Salinarimonas sp.: one gene and its partners. The protein of the gene in region 1 interacts with the protein of each later gene in a pairwise test. Links are inferred from orthologs where the notes say so. Each region holds a gene or a part of one and is shown on either strand. Other genes may lie near its edges.

What was found. The genes of interacting proteins can lie anywhere in the genome.
Region 2: the proteins of dnaN (region 1) and dnaQ interact in binary tests that used the Escherichia coli proteins (3 or more experiments, as listed by UniProt). The link is inferred for Salinarimonas sp. from one-to-one orthologs.
Region 3: the proteins of dnaN (region 1) and rpe interact in binary tests that used the Escherichia coli proteins (3 or more experiments, as listed by UniProt). The link is inferred for Salinarimonas sp. from one-to-one orthologs.

What each region holds. Positions count from the first base shown.
Region 1 is NZ_CP157794.1:677,228-685,000, reverse strand. What follows is about bases 2,920-5,769. They hold dnaN (DNA polymerase III subunit beta), read right to left. Parts: upstream 4,979-5,769; coding sequence 3,860-4,978; downstream 2,920-3,859. Other genes in these bases: dnaA (chromosomal replication initiator protein DnaA), read right to left, coding at 5,133-5,769; recF (DNA replication/repair protein RecF), read right to left, coding at 2,920-3,807. Outside these bases: rpsD (30S ribosomal protein S4), read right to left, coding at 1-569; ABL310_RS03090 (DUF1489 domain-containing protein), read left to right, coding at 840-1,292; ABL310_RS03085 (PPC domain-containing DNA-binding protein), read right to left, coding at 1,299-1,745; ABL310_RS03080 (type II CAAX prenyl endopeptidase Rce1 family protein), read right to left, coding at 1,836-2,615; more of recF, read right to left, coding at 2,659-2,919; more of dnaA, read right to left, coding at 5,770-6,641; rpsT (30S ribosomal protein S20), read right to left, coding at 7,510-7,773. UniProt on the Escherichia coli protein: Confers DNA tethering and processivity to DNA polymerases and other proteins. Acts as a clamp, forming a ring around DNA (a reaction catalyzed by the clamp-loading complex) which diffuses in an ATP-independent manner freely and bidirectionally along dsDNA.
Region 2 is NZ_CP157794.1:5,164,827-5,170,114, reverse strand. The notes cover bases 1-2,827. They hold dnaQ (DNA polymerase III subunit epsilon), read right to left. Parts: upstream 1,855-2,827; coding sequence 1,147-1,854; downstream 1-1,146. Other genes in these bases: ABL310_RS24010 (shikimate dehydrogenase), read right to left, coding at 2,495-2,827; coaE (dephospho-CoA kinase), read right to left, coding at 1,887-2,498; ABL310_RS24025 (hypothetical protein), read right to left, coding at 735-1,043; ABL310_RS24030 (peroxiredoxin), read left to right, coding at 152-727; ABL310_RS24035 (adenosine kinase), read left to right, coding at 1-85. Also shown: more of ABL310_RS24010, read right to left, coding at 2,828-3,340; ABL310_RS24005 (Maf family protein), read right to left, coding at 3,365-3,988; ABL310_RS24000 (pyruvate, water dikinase regulatory protein), read right to left, coding at 3,996-4,829; hemE (uroporphyrinogen decarboxylase), read left to right, coding at 5,257-5,288. UniProt on the Escherichia coli protein: DNA polymerase III is a complex, multichain enzyme responsible for most of the replicative synthesis in bacteria. The epsilon subunit contain the editing function and is a proofreading 3'-5' exonuclease.
Region 3 is NZ_CP157794.1:3,634,703-3,639,876, forward strand. Bases 2,462-5,174 are described here. They hold rpe (ribulose-phosphate 3-epimerase), read left to right. Parts: upstream 2,462-3,335; coding sequence 3,336-4,013; downstream 4,014-5,174. Other genes in these bases: ABL310_RS16810 (Panacea domain-containing protein), read left to right, coding at 2,462-2,723; ABL310_RS16815 (hypothetical protein), read left to right, coding at 2,784-3,251; ABL310_RS16825 (hypothetical protein), read left to right, coding at 4,010-4,513; ABL310_RS16830 (hydroxyethylthiazole kinase), read left to right, coding at 4,612-5,174. In the rest of the region: ABL310_RS16800 (FAD-binding oxidoreductase), read right to left, coding at 1-1,063; ABL310_RS16805 (hypothetical protein), read left to right, coding at 1,169-2,119; more of ABL310_RS16810, read left to right, coding at 2,250-2,461. UniProt on the Escherichia coli protein: Catalyzes the reversible epimerization of D-ribulose 5-phosphate to D-xylulose 5-phosphate.

The DNA of each region.
Region 1 (7,773 bases):
TAGGGCACCTCGGAGAGGGTGGGGATCCGGGCGTAGGTGGCGACCATCTTGGAATGGTCGACGTCGATGTAGTCCGGCACGTCGCGCTCGGCGAGCTGCGAGGCCTCGAGCACCACGACGAGCTGCTTGGAGGCGTCCTTCACCTCGATCACGTCGCCCGGCTTCACGAGGAAGCTCGGGATGTTGACCCGGCGCCCGTTGACCTTGACGTGGCCGTGATTGACGAACTGGCGCGCGGCGAAGGGCGTCGCGACGAACTTCGCGCGGTACACCACCGCGTCGAGACGGCGCTCGAGCAGGCCGATGAGGTTCTCGCCGGAATCGCCCTTCTGGCGGATCGCCTCGGCGTAATAGCGGCGGAACTGCTTCTCGGTGATGTTCGCGTAGTAGCCCTTGAGCTTCTGCTTGGCGCGCAGCTGCGTGCCGAAGTCGGAGAGCTTGCCCTTGCGGCGCTGGCCGTGCTGGCCCGGGCCGTATTCGCGGCGGTTGACGGGGCTCTTCGGGCGGCCCCAGATGTTCTGACCGAGGCGGCGGTCGATCTTGTACTTCGCCTCAATGCGCTTGGACATCGCGGTTCCTCTGTGCGTGTCTGGTCTCTTCGAGGAACGCGCCCTCCTCTTCCCCCTCGGCGGACCGATCGGGACGACAGGCCCGGCCTGCCGGCCGGATCCACGGGTGCGTGAACGAGAACGCGGGCCTCGTGGCGAGACCCGCGCGTCGGAGGCGGGCATAGACGAGGCGGGGGCGGGTGTCAACGGAAACGTGACATGGCAACTTTACCGTGGAAATCGGCGCCCCGCCGGCTTCCACGCCTGGCGGTCGGGCGCTACATCTCCCGCATGCACGCACGCGCACCCCTCCATCTCCTGAAGCTCTGCGTCGGCGCGGAGTCCATCGCCGATCTCGAGGCGTGGATCGAGGAGAACCGGCTCTACGCCCGGCGCGCCGGCCGCGCCTACGAGCAGCGGCACACGACGCGGATGGTGCCCAAGCGCATGGACGAGATCGCCGGGCGCGGGTCGCTCTACTGGGTGATCAAGGGCCAGCTCGGCGCCCGTCAGCGGCTCCTCGAGATCCGCCCCTTCACGGACGAGGCCGGGATCGGGCGCTGCCATCTGGTGCTCGAGCCCGTCGTCGTCCCGGTCCAGCCGCGCCCGTGCCGCCCGTTCCAGGGCTGGCGCTACCTCGAGGACAAGGACGCGCCGGCGGACCTGTCGGGCGAGGCCGCCGCCGGCCTCGCCGAGATGCCCGAGGGCCTGCGGCGGGAGCTCGCCGAGCTCGGGCTGCTCTGAGCCGCCTCAGCGCGCCCGCAGGTCGATCAGGGCGAGCCCGGTCTTCGGGTCGTGGCGCCGGTGCAGGTGGGCCGGGGTCTCGGTGACGGTGAGCTCCAGCGTCGGGCGCACGAGCCCCTCCTTGAGATGCCCGCCGATCGCCGCGCCGTCGCGCCGGCCGAGCACGGCATGGACGTGGAGCTTGGGCGCGCCGTCCTCGTCGAGGGCGATGTCGCCGGTGAGGTTGAGCACCTCCACCTGCTCGGTGACGGGGATGTCCTGGTACGCCTTCGTCTCCCAGTCCCAGAACGTCACGGTGGCGCGCTCGAAGGCGCCGAGGCCGGTGACGGTCGCGGCCGAGAGCCCCTCCTCCTCGGCGAGCCATTGCAGGGCGGCCATGGCCTCGTCGCCATGGTCGAGAACGGCGACGATGGTGCGCAGTCCGTCGGTTTCGTCGAGCAGGCGATAGAGCATGGCGGGCGGCTCCGGAACGGGAACGGGACCGGTGAACGGCGAAGCCGGGCCGTGCGTTCCCGCCTCTCCGTCGTCCTCGGGCGACCCGCCTCAGCCGAGGCCGGCGATGCGGGCCATCAGCGGTCCCGCGAGCCAGAACACGCCGTGGGTGAAGGCGTGGGCGATCACCGCGTGCTCGAGGGCGTAGCGCCAGTAGAGCCAGCCGTAGAGAGCGCCGAGCAGGGCGTTGATGCCGATCGTGCGCAGGACGAGGATCGCGTTCGGCTCCACCGCCGCGGAGAGCGCCGGCAGGTGGCCCGCGCCGAAGACCACCGCCACGACCAGGATCACGCCCCACATCACCGCCGTTCGGTTCGCCGCCGCGCGCTCCCGCAAAGCCGCGAAGACCGCCCAGGCGAGCGCGGTCATCAGCCCGTAGCGCAGCATCAGCTCCTCGGTGATGCCCCCGTAGAGCACCGCGGACAGGCGCGGGATCAGCGCGAGGTCCGGCCCCGGCAACCCGACGAAGGCGTCGGGGGCGGCGAGGCGCAAGGCGAGATCGATCAGGAGCGCCAGGAGCGCGGCGGCGACGGTGAGCGCCAGCGTGCCCACCACGGTCGGGAAGGAGACGAGCGCCGGCGTCTCGCCGCGCAGACGGTCGGTGAGCCACGAGCGCAGGCCGACCTTGCCGGAGAGCCCGACCCCGACCGCGACGGCGATCACGAGCAGCACGCTCGGCTGGACGATCAGCAGGAGGACGAGGGCCCGGTCTCCGATCTGGGGGGCGCCCTCGACCGCGCGCAGCTCGTCGAGCCCGATCCGCGCCGCCATGGAGACGATGCCGAGAAAACCGAGCAGGAACCAGACGAAGAAAGGCAGGGCGAAGCGCATGGGATCGGGATGCCGGGACGAGGACGCGGGGTCGGGATCGGTATCAGGCGTCGAGCCGCTCGGCCCGCCCGTCGCCAACGGCGAACACGTCCGCCCGGTTCGAGAGCTCCGCGAAAAGCCCGCGATCGGCGCCCGTGAGCCAGATCTGGCCGCCCAGCGCGAAGAGGTCGGCGTAGAGCGCGGCGCGCCGGCGCGGATCGAGATGGGCGGCGACCTCGTCGAGGAGGACGAGGGGGGCGAGCCCGGTCATGCTGGTCACGAGCCGCGCATGGGCGAGCACGAGGCCGATGAGGAGCGCCTTCTGCTCGCCGGTGGAGGCGAGGTTGGCGGGGATGTCCTTCGGCCCGTGGCGCACGGCGAGATCGCTCGCCTGCGGGCCGACGAGGGTGCGCCCCGCGGCGCGGTCGCGCCCGCGGCTCTCGCGCAGGATCGCGCGGTAGCGGTCCTCGGCGTCGACGGCCGGGAGGGAGGCGATCAGGTCGTCGATCTCGCCCTCGAGGGCGAGCCGCGCGAAGGGGAAGGGCGAGGCGGGGTCGTGCGTCTCGGCGACGAGCCCGTCGAGGCGCCCCACCGTCTCGCGCCGGGCGGCGGCGACGGCGACGCCGAGCTCCGCCGCCTCGCGCTCGACGGCGTCGAGCCAGAGCGCATCGCCGTTCTCCTCGAGCAGGCGGTTGCGAGTGCGCAGCGCCCGTTCCAGCGACGAGACCCGCGCGCCGTGCTCGCCGTCGACGGCGAGCACCAGCCGGTCGAGGAAGCGCCGCCGGTCGCCGGCGGGCCCCCTGAAGAGCGCGTCGAGATCGGGCGTGAGCCAGACGAGGCGCACGTACTCGCCGAAGGCGGCCGGGGACGAGACCGGCGCCCCGTCGATGCGGCACACGCGCGAGCGCCCCTCCGCCGCGGCCGCCGCCGTGCCGGTGCCGAGCCGGTGCTCGCCGTAATCCCCCGCTAGCGTCAGGGACACGGTGAAGCCCGCCGCGCCCTGGCGGGTCATCGCCGCGAACTCGGCGCGTCGCAGCCCGCGGCCGGGAGCGAACAGCGAGATCGCCTCGATCAGGTTGGTCTTGCCGGCGCCGTTCTCGCCCACCAGCGCGACGACGGGCGCGCTCGGCGCGAGGTCGAGCGCGGCGTAGGAGCGGAAATCCTGGAGAAGGAGCCGCGTCACGCGCGGGCCCGGGCCGGTCTCGTCCGTCATCGCATCGCGCCCCTGGCGGCGCACCCTGGCGGCCGGCGCGCGCGCCCCCGGATCACACGCGCATCGGCATCAGGACGTAGAGCGCCGGCGCGCCCTCGCGGTCCTGGATCAGGGTCGGCGAGCCGGGATCGGCGAGCTTGAAGAGCGCCGTGTCGCCGTCGAGCTGGCCGGTGATGTCGAGGAGATAGCGGGCGTTGAAGCCGATATCGAGCGGATCGGCCTCGTACTCGACCTCGATCTCCTCCGTCGCCGAGCCGGAATCCGGGTTGTTGACGGACAGCGTCACCCGCCCGTCGGCGATGGCGAGCTTCACCGCGCGGCCGCGCTCGGAGGAGATGGTCGACACGCGGTCCACCGCCTTGGCGAACATGTCGCGATCGACGACGAGCGCCTTGTCGTTTCCGGCCGGGATCACGCGCTGATAGTCGGGGAAGGTGCCGTCGATCAGCTTCGACGTGAGGATCACCGAGTCGAAGGTGACGCGGACCTTCGCGGGCGAGAGCTCGACGCGGATCTGCTCGCCGCCCTCCTCCACGAGCTTGAGGATCTCCGCCACGGCCTTGCGGGGCACGATGACGCCCGGCATCCCGGCCGCGCCGTCGGGCGCGGCCATCTGGGCGCGGGCGAGGCGATGACCGTCGGTCGCGACCGCGCGCAGCACGGTCTCGCCCTCGCTCTCGATCGTGTGGAAGTAGATGCCGTTGAGGTAGTAGCGCGTCTCCTCGGTGGAGATCGCGAACTGCGTCTTCTCGACGAGCTTGCGCAGGTCGCCCGGGGCGATGGCGAAGGAGACGCTCATCTCGCCCGCCGCGAGATCGGGGAAGTCCGTTTCCGGCAGGGTCTGCAGGGTGAACTTCGAGCGGCCCGAGCGCAGCACCATCTGCCCGGTCTCGCCGGTGGCCTCGAGCGAGACCTGCGCGCCGTCGGGCAGCTTGCGCACGATGTCGTAGATGACGTGCGCGGGCACCGTGGTGGAGCCCGGCTGCGCGACGTCGGCGCGGACGGTCTCGGTGACCTCCATGTCGAGGTCGGTCGCCTTCAGGCCGAGCCCGTCGGCTTCCGCGCGAACGAGCACGTTCGACAGGATCGGGATCGTCGAGCGCCGCTCGACGACGCGGTGGACGTGACCCAGCGCCTTCAGGAGAGAGGCGCGCTCGACGGTGACTTTCATGGCGAACCCGGTGCTCGAAATTGTGGGCGCGGGCGTCGCCGAGGCGACGCCGGGCGCGAGTAAGCAGGGAGCGCAGATTGGCGAAGCCGCGCGCCGAAGGCAAGGGCGGCCGTGTCGCAATGCACAGAAGGGCGCGGGCGCGTCCGCGCCGCCCTCACTCCTGCAGCATGCGCTTGAGGAGCTCGACCTCCTCGTTGAGCCCGGTATCCTCGCCGATGCACTTCTCGATCTTGCGCACCGCGTGCAGCACGGTGGTGTGATCGCGCCCGCCGAAGCGCCGGCCGATCTCCGGCAGCGAGCGCAGGGTCAGCGTCTTGGAGAGATACATCGCGATCTGGCGCGGACGCACCACCGCGGCCGTGCGCCGCTCGGAGAGGATGTCCGAGCGCGAGACGTTGTAGCGCGAAGCGACGAGCTTCTGGATCTCCTCGATCTTCACCCGCTTGGGCTCGCGGTTCTTGACGAGGTCGCGGATGGCCGTCTCGGCGGTCTCCAGCGTCACGGCGGCGCCGGTGAGCGTCGCGTGGGCGAGGAGCCGGTTGACGGCGCCTTCGAGGTCGCGGCCGTTCGTCGTGATCTGGCGGGCCACGTAGGCGACGACGTCCGCCGCGACGGCGAAGGTCGGGTGGGCGGCCTTCACGGCCGAGATCCGGGCGGTGAGGATCGAGTGGCGCAGGTCCTCGTCGAGCGCGCCGACCTCCACCACGAGCCCGCCGGCGAGGCGCGAGCGGGCGCGCTCGTCGAGGCTCTCGAGATCCGCCGGCGGCCGGTCCGCGGCGATGACGACCTGGCGGCCGGCGTCGATGAGGGCGTTCAGCGTGTGGCCGAATTCCTGCTGGATCGAGCGGCCCTGGATGAACTGAACGTCGTCGATGATCAGCAGGTCGATCCCGCGCAGCCGCTCCTTGAAGGCGAGCGAGGTCTGCGCCTTCAGGGCCGAGACGAAGCCGTACATGAACCGGTCGGCGGTGAGGTAGATCACGCGCTTGCCGTGGGCGCGCGCGGCGTGGCCGATCGCGTGCAGCAGGTGCGTCTTGCCGAGCCCCACGCCGGCATGGACGTAGAGCGGGTTGTAGAGCGCCGGGCCCTCGTGGCGGGCCACGCGGTCTCCGGCGGCGTGCGCGAGGGCGTTCGAGCGCCCGACCACGAAGCTGTCGAAGGTGAGGCGCGGGTCGAGCGGCGCGCCGACGATGTCCGTGTCGGAAGCGGCGGCCGGCTGCGGCGCCGGCGCGGCGGGCGCCGGGGTCGCGGACGGCTCGCGACGCGAGCCGGCGTCCGCGCGGGCCGCGTGGGTCGGCTCGGGACGCTTGCCCGCCTCGCGAACGGACGCGCCGCGCACCGCGAGCGCGAGACGGGAGACCGCGCCGTCCTCGGCGCGATACACGTCGAGCACGCGGTCGAGATAATGCGCCTCGATCCAGCTCTTGAGGAAGCGGGTCGGCACGGTCAGCCGCGCGCAGCCGTCGGCCACCGCCTCCAGCTCGAGACGGGCGAACCACGAGGTGAAGACGTCCTCGCCGAGCTCGGCGCGCAGCCGGCGCCGCACGCGCCCCCAGGCTTCCGCCGCATCGGCGCTCGAGCCGCCCTGCCGGGGCCCGTCCGCCCCTGCGCACTCGACCGCCGCCGCGAGCGCCTTCCCGCGCTCCTCGCCCCCGTGGAACATCTCGCCCTCCTTCACGTCGCGCGCCGATCGCCGCCGCGATCGACCTCGCTTGCCCCGCATCCGCACGTCCGGACAGCGCGCAGGCGCACAGGCGCCGCGCCGCCTCCAAGCACTCGGAGACGCCGAACTCGTTCTTGATTGTGTCGATTACGACTAGGACTAGACTACAGGATGGTGATCGGGCCGTCGTCGTGCGTCATCATCTGCCGGTCTTCGTGTTGCGTGGCGATGACAGACACGTCGGTACCCCCCGCTCCTGAGGCCAAACCTTTGAATTGAGAAGAGTTACTTCAGACAGCTGCTGAAGTCCCGTGACCTTACACAGCCCCCCCGGGGCGCGCAACAGGAAGGAATCGCCGCGTGCGATTTCCGCGGCCCCGCCCGTCCACAGCTTCGTCCGGGCCCCGGATTAAGTCGCTGTGGTTTTTAACGTTTTATCCACGTGTACGGCGACGGGCAGGTCGATTCGGAGCCTGCGCTCGGCGCCGGCGGGAACCCGAAAACGCCGCCCGCCGCGGCCCCGATTCCGAGCCGCGCCTTCCTTTGCCCCCTAACCTGTTGATGCTTAAAGATTTTATCTGCGCGTTTCGAGCGACGTATCGGAAAGATTTCCACCCCGAAATCGCCGACGAGAGTCAAGCAGAACGTTGTCGGAACCGGCACGATCCGGACGTTAAAGCACGGAGCGTGTCGCTGCGTATCCACTCGACTATGAAGCCCTGCTAATTTCTACGATCTGCCCGCATGGATGCGCAGAAGCGGGGTGAAGCGACCCTTGCGCGTACCCGCAAAAACGAAGAAGCCCGGCAGAGCCGGGCCTCGAATGCTGTCGCTATTCTTAGCGCGAGCGCCGGCCGGCGTCCGCCGGTCAGGCCGAGGCGCGCGCGAGCGCGTTCACGCGCTTGGCGAGGCGAGACACCTTCCGGGACGCGGTATTGTGGTGCGTCACGCCCTTCTGCGCGGAGCGCATGATGATCGGCTCCGCCACGGAGAGCGCCTCCTTGGCGCGCGAGGCGTCGCCGGAGCCGATGGCTTCCTCGACCTTGCGGATGAAGGTGCGCATGCGCGAGCGGCGCATACGATTGACCGCCGTGCGCTTGGCGATCTTGCGCGTCATCTTCTTGGCCGAGGG
Region 2 (5,288 bases), 4.5 Mb from region 1 along the record:
CGCCGCCGCGGAGGTGATCGGCCATATCGGCGCCCGCCCGCAGCGCAGCCTGAAGGACATGGCGCAGGAAGAGGGGCTGATGTGACGTCCGCCGCTGGTCGCGAGCGTTTCGGGCGGGCATGATCGCCCCTCGACGAGAGGAGAGCGCCCCATGACCGCCGACGCACCCGCCCCGATTCCGGTCGACTGGTCGACGCTGCCCACGCCCGTGGACGACGGCGCGGCGGCGCATCTTCCCGGGATGCGCCTGCCGGACGTCACCCTGCCCGCCACCGACGGCGAGCCGGTGCGCCTCTCCGATCTCGGCGGGACGGTGGTGCTCTACGTCTATCCGATGACCGCCGAGCCGGGCGTGGAATTGCCTCCGGACTGGGGCGAGATCCCCGGAGCGAAGGGCTGCACGCCGCAATCCTGCGCCTTCCGCGACCATTTCGCGGAGCTGCGCGCGGCGGGCGCCGACGCGGTGTTCGGCGTCTCGACGCAGACGCGAGAGGCCCAGCAGGAGGCGGCCTCGCGGCTCGCCTTGCCCTTCCCGCTCCTCTCCGACGCCGACCTCGCGCTCGCGGACGCCCTGCAGCTTCCCACCTTCGCGGCGGGCGGCCGCACGCTGCACAAGCGCGTCACCCTGATCGCCCGCGACGGCGTGATCGAGACGGTGTTCTACCCGGTCTTTCCGCCGGACCGGAACGCCGCGGACGTGATCGCCTGGCTCCTCGCCCACCCCTGAGACGTCCTCACCGCCGTGCGCGCCGGCGCTGAAGCGTCTTCCAGCGCCGGGTCGCCGCGAGCACCAGTCGCGCCACCGGGCGGCGCAGGACGGGGACGTCGGTGGCGACGAGGATCAGGCCGAGCGGCAGCATCCAGATGCCGAGCACGGGCAGGAAGGAGAAGATCCCGCCGACCGTCAAGGCGAGCCCGAGGGGCAGCCGGACCCAGCGGCCCTCCGGCCGCCGCAGCCGCCGCACGGCCGGCGTCGCCCGCTCCGGCGCGATGGTCTCGACGCGGCGCAGCGCGTCCTCCAGGATCTTCTCGTCGTCCGCCATGAAGACTCGCTCGGTTGGACGTACCGAATCCAACCGCGCACCCGGGGGCGGCGTTCCGCCCGCAGCCGCCGGCGGGCAGCAGGCGAGCGCCGTGCGGCGCGCCCTATTCGGCCGCTTCGGCGGCGGGCAGGTAGTCGCGCCACACGGTCTCGCCCTTGAAGCCGGCGAGGAAAGCGGCATGCGCCGCGCGCTCGGCATCGGTGAGGCGGGAGGCGGCAGGGCGGCGCTCGGCGCGCGGTGCGGCGGCGACGAGGGCCGGACCGCGGCCGGCGCTCGGGGCGGAAAAGCCGAGATCGACCTGCTTGCCGCCGATCAGCTCGATATAGACCTCGGCCAGGATCTCGGCGTCGAGGAGCGCGCCGTGCTTGGTGCGCTTCGAATTGTCGATGCCGTAGCGGCTGCACAGCGCGTCGAGGCTCGCCGGCGCGCCGGGATGCTTGCGCCGGGCCATCATCAGCGTGTCGAGCACCTGGTCCGCCGGCCAGCGGGGCCGGCCGAGGCGCTCGAGCTCCATGTCGATGAAGCCCATGTCGAAGGGCGCGTTGTGGATCACGAGCCGCGCACCCTCGATGAAGGCGAGGAACTCCTCGCAGATCGCGGCGAAGACCGGCTTGTCGGCGAGGAACTGGTCGGAGAGCCCGTGCACCCGGAAGGCGCCCTCCGACATCTCCCGCTCGGGGTTGACGTAGCAGTGGAAGCTGCGCCCCGTCGGGATGTGGTTGAGGAGCTCGACGCAGCCGATCTCGACGATGCGGTCGCCGAGATCCGCGTCGCGGCCGGTGGTCTCGGTATCGAGGACGATCTCGCGCAAGGCTCGGGCTCCGGCAGGTTCTCTCGGCCGCTCTATCGGCGACGCGCCGCGCGGCCTTCGCGGCCGGCGAGCGCGCGCAGGATATCGCGCACCTGCCGCTCGGCGGAAGGGAAGCCGCGGCTCGTATCCACCAGGAAATGCGCGCGGGCGCGCTTCTCGGCGTCGGGAATCTGCCGCGCGAGGATGCCGGCGAGCTTCTCCTGCGTCATGCCGGCCCGCGCGAGGACCCGCTCGCGCTGGACCTCCGCCGGCGCTGTGACGACGCAGACCGCGTCGCAGAAGCGCTCGCCCCCGGTCTCGAAGAGAAGGGGAATGTCGAGAACGGCGATGGGCGCGCCGGAGGCCCGGGCGCGCTCCAGGAAGCGTTCGCGCTCGGCGGTGACGAGGGGGTGCACGATGGCCTCGAGCCGCGCCATGGCCTCGGGCTTGCCGATCACCATCGGCCCCAGAGCCGTGCGATCGACGACGCCCTCCCGGGTGGCGCCCGGGAAGGCCGCCTCGATCGCCGCCGCGGCCTCGCCGGCGTAAAGCGCGTGGACCGTCGCGTCCGCATCGTGGACCGGCGCGCCGGCGCGGCGGAACATGGCGGCGGTGGCCGACTTGCCCATGCCGATCGAGCCGGTGAGGCCGAGGACGAAGGTCATCGCGCGGCGCGCTCCAGGTCGGCCTCGACCAGCGCCCGCAGCTCCGGCGTCACCTCCGGGCGCACGCCGAACCAGCGCTCGAAGCCCGGCGCGGCCTGATGCAGCAGCATGCCGAGCCCGTCCACCGCCGCGAGGCCACGCGCGCGCGCGTCGCGCAGGAGATCGGTCTCGAGCGGCGCGTAGACGATGTCCGCGACGGCGGCGTGCTCCGGCAGCGGCGCGAGGTCGATCTCGAGCGGCGGCTTTCCGGTCATGCCCAGCGGCGTGGTGTTGACGACGAGGTCGGCGCGCGCCAGCGCCCGGTCGATATCGCCGATGGGGATGGCGGTCGTGCGCGTCGGCGCGAAGGCGAGGATCGGCGTCGCCTTGTCGACGTCGCGGGCGGCGACGATGACGCGCTCGAGCCCGCGGTCGAGGAGCCCCGCGACCACCGCCCGTCCGGCGCCCCCGGCGCCGAGCACGAGCGCGCAGCGCAACCGCTCCTCCCACCTGGACCCGAGGGCGGCGTCGAGGCTCGCGACGAAGCCGGTGACGTCGGTGTTGTCGCCGTGGAGGACGCCGTCCTCGAGCCACACCGTGTTGACCGCCTGCAGCCGCTGCGCCCGGCTCGACAGGGCGTCGACGAGACGGAAGGCCACCTCCTTGTGCGGAATCGTGACGTTGCCGCCCACATAGCCGCCCCGCGCGAGCCCGCGCAGGAAGCCGGGGAACTCGGCCGGGGGCACGTCCACCTTCTCGTAGACGCCCGCGATCCCGTAGCGCGCGAGCCAGTAGCCGTGGATCATCGGCGAGCGGGAATGGGCGATCGGGTGCCCGGCGACGAAGGCTTTGGGGTCTGGCATCGGGTTCTACATCTCGTCTCGTGCTCAGAGCGCCAACACGCCCAGATCCCGCAACGCGGCGAGGAGCGGGAAGATCGGCAGGCCGAGGATGGTGGAATGGTCGCCCTCGACCCACTCGAACAGATGCGCGCCGACGCCTTCGAGCTGATATCCGCCGACGCTCGTCGTGACGACGTCGCCGGCGAGGTCGAGATAGAGGTCGATGGCGGCGGCGTCGAGCCGGCGCATGGTGAGCCGGGCGCTCGCGAGATACTCGGCGACGATCGCGCCCTCGCGCGCGATCGCGACGCCGGAATGCAGCGCGTGCGTGCGCCCGGCGAGAGCGGCGATCTGCTCGCGCGCCGCCTCCCGCGAGGTCGGCTTGTGGAACAACCGGCGCTCGAGGGCGAGCGTCTGGTCCGCGCCGATCACGAGCGCCCGCGGCCGCGCGGCGGAGACGGACAGCGCCTTCTCGCGCGCGAGCGTGACGGCGAGCGTCTCCGGGCTCGCGCCGCCCGCGAGGGCCTGCGCCTCGATCGCCCGCTCGTCCACCTCGGGCCGCGCGGTCTCGAAGGCCAGCCCCGTCGCCGCGAGCAGCGTCTTGCGCGTCGCGGAGGTGGAGGCGAGGACGAGCGGCGCGGGATCGCGCCAGAGGCCGGGGACGGTCATGGCGCGCTCACGTGGCGATGAACTGCATGCGGTGGGCGCGGTAATGCTCGAGGATCGCCGCCGCGGTCTCCTCGATGGAGCGGCGGGTCACGTCGATCACCGGCCAACGCTTGCGGGCGAACAGCTTGCGGGAATAGGCGATCTCCTCGGCCACGCGCTCGCGGTCGGTGTAGTCGGTCTCCTCGTCGCCCGCATTGAGGGAGAGGAGCCGGTTCTGGCGGATCTGCACGATGCGCTCGGGGCTGGCGACGAGGCCGACGAAGAGCGGCTTCCTGGCGTCCTCGATCTGGGGCGGCAGCGGCACGTTCGGAACGAGGGGGATGTTCGCGGTCTTCAGCCCGCGATTGGCGAGATAGATGGCGGTCGGCGTCTTGGAGGTGCGCGAGACCCCGATGAGCACCACGTCCGCCTCCTCGATGTCGGCAGGGAGCTGCCCGTCGTCATGGAAGAGGGTGAAGTTCATCGCGTCGATGCGCTTGAAATAGTCGGCGTTGAGCATGTGCTGCGCCCCGGGGCGCGCCGTGGAATGGGCGCCGAGATAGGATTGCAGCAGGTTGTGCACCGGCGAGAGCACGGCGAGCGCCGGCGAGGCGTTCTCCCGGCAGGATTCCTCGAGCCGCTGGGCGAGATCCTGCTCGACGAGCGTGTAGAGCACGATGCCGGGCGCCGCCTCGATCTCGGCGATGACGCGCTCGAGCTGCGTCGCCGAGCGCACCAGCGGGTAGACGTGCTCGATGGCGGAAACGCCCTCGTACTGCGCCGCCACCGCGCGCGCCACCGTGATCAGGGTCTCGCCGGTCGAGTCCGAGACGAGGTGCAGGTGGAAGTAGCTGCGGGCCAAGATCGCCTCCTTCGCCGCGTCCTTCGCGAGCCGCGCTCTCCCCAGCCCGGCGGCCGGCGGAGTCGATCAGTGTGGATAAAGCGGGACGGCGCGCGGGTCCAGCCGGGGGCCTGTGGAGGAGGGCCCCATCCCGTCAACACCGGATTTTCTGGGGAAGCCCGCCGCGGCTATGGTGGGAATCGCGAGCGCGGGTCGTCGCGCCGCCGCGGGCGAGGTCGGGCCGGGATTCGTTAACCTCCTGTTAAGGACTACGGAATCCGATCCGCTACGGGATCGCGTCAAGACTTCCTCAACCATTCCATGGAGGCCGCCTCCGTGTGGAAGGCCTGTGGACGCTCTTGCGGCTCCGCTCTTCCCGCGTCCAGCAGAAACAGGATTCGATTCTAGTTCGATTTTCTGATTTGAGAGGCAGTGGGGAGGACGGCGAATGACCGAGCGAACGTCGCGCAAGCTGATGCG
Region 3 (5,174 bases), 3.0 Mb from region 1 along the record:
GCAGGCAGGGCCGCGCGCCGAGCCAGGGGCGCTCCTCCGCCCGCTCGCCGAGCGGGAAGATCGCCCGCGCCAGCGGCTCGGCGCGGTCCACCTGGACCGGTGTGGGCGGCGCGTCGCGGGCGGCGAACTCGGCCCCGGTCGTCATCCGCACGCCCTGGGTCATCGGCGCGAGCACGAAGCCGGCGTCGGTGTCGAAGACCGGGTGGTTGAGCACGGCGTTGCCCGAGGGCTTGTAGTGCATGTGGTAGCCGCGCTTCACCGCCATGGGGATGGCATAGCCCAGCGGCTCGTAGACGTCGTCCGACCACGGCCCGAGCGCCACCACCGCCTCCGCCGCCTCGAGCCGCCCGCCCTCGGTCGCGACCGAGAAGCCGCCGCGCTCCACGGCGAACGTCCGCGCGTCGCCGTGGACGAAGCGCCCGCCGCGCTGGACGAAGAGCCGCGCGTAGCCCTTCGCCACCGCCCCGGGATCGGGCACCGTCGCCGGGTCGAGCCAGTGGATGCCGCCGATGATCACGTCGGAGAGATGCGGCTCGCGGGCGTGCACCTCGGCCTGGTCGAGCACGTCGTAGCGGATGCCGAAGGGCTGCGTCGCGCGCGCCTCGACGATGGCCTTGTCGAAGGTGCGCTGCGAGCGGAAGCCCTTGATCCAGCCGGTCTTGCGGAGCAGCGGCGCGAGGCCCGCCTCCTTGATCAGCATCTCGTGCTCTGTGACGCACAGCTCGATCAAGGGTAGCATCGCGCGGGTCGCCTCGGCGAGGCCGCGCTTCGAGGAGCTGCGCCAGTAGCGGGCGAGCCAGGGGGCGATCTGCGGCAGGTAGGCGAGGTGGTAATGCGCCTCGGTGGAGCGGTTGAGCCCGTAGCGGATCAGCTTCGCCGGGTCGCGCGGGAAGGCGTAGGGCACGATCGAGGCGCGCTCGATCAGCCCGGCGTTGCCGTAGCTCGTCTCCTCGCCGGCGTCGCGGCGGTCGACGAGCGCGACCGACCGGCCGCGCGCCTGCAGGTGCAGCGCGATCGAGACGCCGACGATACCCGCACCCAGCACCACCACATCCGCACGCATGGCGTCGCAACCTCGCCAGTGTTCTTGTCCGCCGGACCGGGTTAAGGCAAAAGCGCGCGCGCCGCCATGCCCGGACGCGCGAAACCGCCTCGCGAAGGAGCCCCCGTGCGTCCCGTCCTCGACCTCCTGGCCTTCATCGGGCGTCACGGCACGCAGGGCTTCGCCATCTCGATCTTCGTCGGGCTCGCGCTGCCGCAATTCGCCGCCGCGGCGCGCCCGCTGCTGGCGGTCACGATCTTCGCCTTCCTGGCGATGACCTTCGCGCGGGTGGACCTGGACGCGCTGCGCGCCCTCGTGCGCCGGCCGGCGCCGATCCTGTTCGCCGGCGGCTGGCTGCTGATCGCGCCGCCGCTCGTCGTGCTGGCGATCTTCGCGATCGTCGGGCGCGACGCGCTGGGGCCCGGCCTCGCGCTGGGCCTCGCGCTCTACGCCGCCTCGCCGCCGATCCTGTCCTCGCCGGCGGTGGCGATGATGCTGAACCTGCCCCCCACCCTGCTGATCGCGGTCGTGCTCACGACGACCACGCTCGCGCCGCTGATCGCCCCGCCCCTCGTCGAGTTCGTCGCCGGCGCCGCCGTGCCGCTCGACGTCGGCATCCTCGTCGAGCGCCTCGCCTGGCTGATCGGCGGGGCGATCCTCGCCGCGATCGCGCTGCGCGCGACGCTCGGGCGGGCGCGCATCCAGCGCAACAAGGCGAGCTTCGACGGGCTGGCGGTGGTGTTCTACGCCCTCTTCGCCATCGCCGCGATGGACGGCGTGCTCGCCGCCATGATCGCGACGCCGGGCCTCGTCGCCGGCATTCTGGCGGGCGTCTTCGCCCTCTCCGCCATCGGCTTCGGCCTGACGATGCTGGCGCTGCGCGCCGTCCCCGCCGGCGACCGCTTCGTGCTCGGCTACGCCACCGGCCAGCGCAACATCGGCCTCCTCGTCGCCGCGCTGGGCGCCCAGACCCCGGACGTGACCTTCCTGTTCTTCGCGCTGGCCCAGTTCCCGATCTACATGATGCCGCAGATCGTGAAGCCGATCGCGCGGCGGTTGGTGGGGGTGGGGGGGTAGGCGCAGCTCCTACCGAGAGGTGTTTTTCTCCGAGCGTACGGAATGAGGATTGCCTGGCGCGCGCGTCCGGTGTAGAAGCGTTCACGAGACGACGTACGCGCGCCTCGCCTGATCATCGGGGAACATCGTCATGGGCGTCCGGCTGGATTCGGCTGCGAAATACCTGTGCGAGAAGAGCGGCTGGAGCCTGTCGAACCTGGAGCTCCAGAAGCTGCTCTACCTCGCCCAGGTCGAGCACGCCTTCCGCAACGATGGCGCACCGCTCGTCGAGACCGCGTTCCAGGCCTGGGATTACGGTCCCGTCGTCCCGGCCCTCTACCGCCGGCTGAGGATGTTCGGCGCGAACCCGGTCCGCGACGTCTTCCGCGACGCGCGCCGGATCCGCGCGGGCTCGCCGTCCGAGATCAGCCTGCGCGCGACCTGGGAGCAGTTCGGGTCCGTGGAGCCGGGTGAGCTGATCGAGGTCTCGCACTGGGACAAGGGAGCATGGGCGGCGCGCTATGAGCCGGGGGTCCGAGAGATTGGAATCACCCAGCGCGACATCGCCGCCGAAGCCCGCAACCGAGCCGTCCACGCCGACGAGTGGCGTCGAAGTGCCGCTTAGCCGCGTGTACCTCGATCGAAGCAGCCAGAACGCAGCGATTTGAGTTTGCGAGCGCATCGTATGGAAGGCGCCTACTACATCCGGCTAGGAGAGCGACGCATCTGGGAAAGGAAATGCCTGCGCGACGGCTCTCTTCTCCTTGGCTATCAATGCACGCCGCACGAACTCTGCGTATCCGGCGCGTGGAGCGAGGTCGCCGCCTTCTGGACACAGCGGCGCAACAAGGCGACGGGGACCCGCTACGCCAACCAGATCAGGATCTTCTACGAGAGCGACGAGAGTACGACGTTCGTCACGATCGCGCGCGGCCGCCTCTACTGGTGCAGACCTGCCGAACCTGTCGAGCTGCTCGAATGCGGCTGCCGCAAGCGCAGGACCGTGAGCGGGTGGCGCGACACGGACGCTCGGGGGCACGTGTTGGCCGTCGCCAGGCTGTCGGATGGCTTGCGAGTGGCGGACCGGTTTCGCGGCACGATCCGCCGCATCTCGGATCGAGCAGAACTCGCCAGCCTTCTTGCCGGCGAGTGAACTGGAACGCGCTGTGCAGCGTCGCGGCGCCTCGGAGCGGTTACGCCGTTGCGCCCGCCCCGCCCGCGTGCTAGCGCCGCGCGCATGAGCACGCTCCCCCTCCGCATCGCCCCCTCCATCCTCTCCGCCGATTTCGGCGCCCTGCGCGCCGAGGTGTCGGCCGTCGCCGAGGCTGGGGGCGACTGGATCCACATCGACGTGATGGACGGGCACTTCGTGCCGAACCTCACCTTCGGCCCCGTCGTGGTGAAGGCGATCCGGCCGGCCACCGCGAAGGTGTTCGACGTCCACCTGATGATCGCCCCCGCCGACCCCTATCTCGCCGCCTTCGCCGAGGCCGGCGCGGACGTGATCACGGTCCATGTCGAGGCGGGGCCGCACGTGCATCGCTCGCTGCAGGCGATCCGCGGGCTCGGCAGGAAGGCGGGCGTCGCGCTCAATCCCGGCACGCCGGCGGAAGCGGTGGCGCCCCTCCTCGACGACGTCGACCTCATCCTCGCCATGACCGTGAACCCCGGCTTCGGCGGGCAGGCCTTCATCGCCCCCGTCGTCGAGAAGGTGCGGCGGATCAAGCAGATGGTCGGCGACCGGCCGATCGAGATCGAGGTCGATGGCGGCGTGACGCCGCAGACCGCGCCCCTCGTGGCGCAGGCGGGCGCGAACGTGCTCGTCGCCGGCTCCGCCGCGTTCAAGGGCGGTCCGGGCGCCTACGCCGCCAACATCTCGGCGATCCGCGCCGCCGCGGAGGCGGCGCGCGGGTGAGCGCGCTCGCCGCGGCGCTCGCGCGGGGCCTCCTCCTCGCCCTCGCCTGCGGCTCGATCGCCGCCCTGCGCATCCTCGAGCGCGGGGAGGCCTTCTCCCCGCGCACCACGCTCGTGATCGCGCTGTTCGCCGCGGGCGGCCTTCTCGGCGGCGCGGCGGGCGCGCTCCTCCTGCGCCGGCTGCGCGTGACGCGCCCCCTGCCGCGCACCGCGCTCGCGGCCGTCGGCGGGACCGCGCTCGTCCTCGCCGCGACCTTCGGCGTCTTCGCTCTCTACCGCAATCTCGACCTCCTGCGCGGGACGCTGGAGCAGGAGGGGCTCGTCGGCTTCCTGGTCCACGGCCTCCTCGGGCTGACCATCGACGCCGCCGGCGCCTTCGCGGTCACCGCCCGCCCCTATCTCCTGCCCTGGCCCCTCCTCGCGACGGCGCTCGCCGCCGCCCTCGTCCTCGCACGGACGCCGCGCGCCCCCTTGCGGAAGCCCGAGGCGCGCGTTACGTAGCCGGTCACTGGTCTCACGGGGTGCCCGCACGGGCTGAGAGGCGATCCGCGCCAACCCATCGAACCTGATCCGGGTCGTGCCGGCGGAGGGAACGAGACATGGACGACACGGCGCCCACTGGCGCGCTTTCCTCGCGTATCCTCGATCATCGCACCGCCGCGCTCGCGGCCGACGCCGCGCGTCTCCTCGCCGAGACCCGCGCCCGCCGCCCGCGCGTGCACGCGCTCACCAACGCGGCCGCGCAGGCCTTCACGGCGAACCTGCTGCTCGCCGCCGGCGCGATCCCCTCCCTGACGATCGCCGCCGAGGAAGCGGGGCACTTCGCGCGGCGCGCCGACGCCGTCCTCGTCAATCTCGGCACGCTCGACGCCGAGCGGCGCGCCGGCATACCCGTCGCGGTCGCCGCCGCGCGGGAGGCGGGGCGCCCTCTGGTGCTCGACCCGGTCTTCGTCGAGGCGTCCCCGCCGCGCCTCGCCGTCGCCCGCGAGCTGCTGGCGCAGGGGCCCGCCATCGTGCGCCTCAACCCGGGCGAGCTCGAAGCGCTCGGCGGCCGCGCGCCGACGCCCGAGACCGCCGCCGCCCTCGCCCGCGCCGACGGCCTCGTCGTGGCGCTGACCGGCGCGACCGACGTCGTCACCGACGGCGTTCGGTCCCTGCGCAT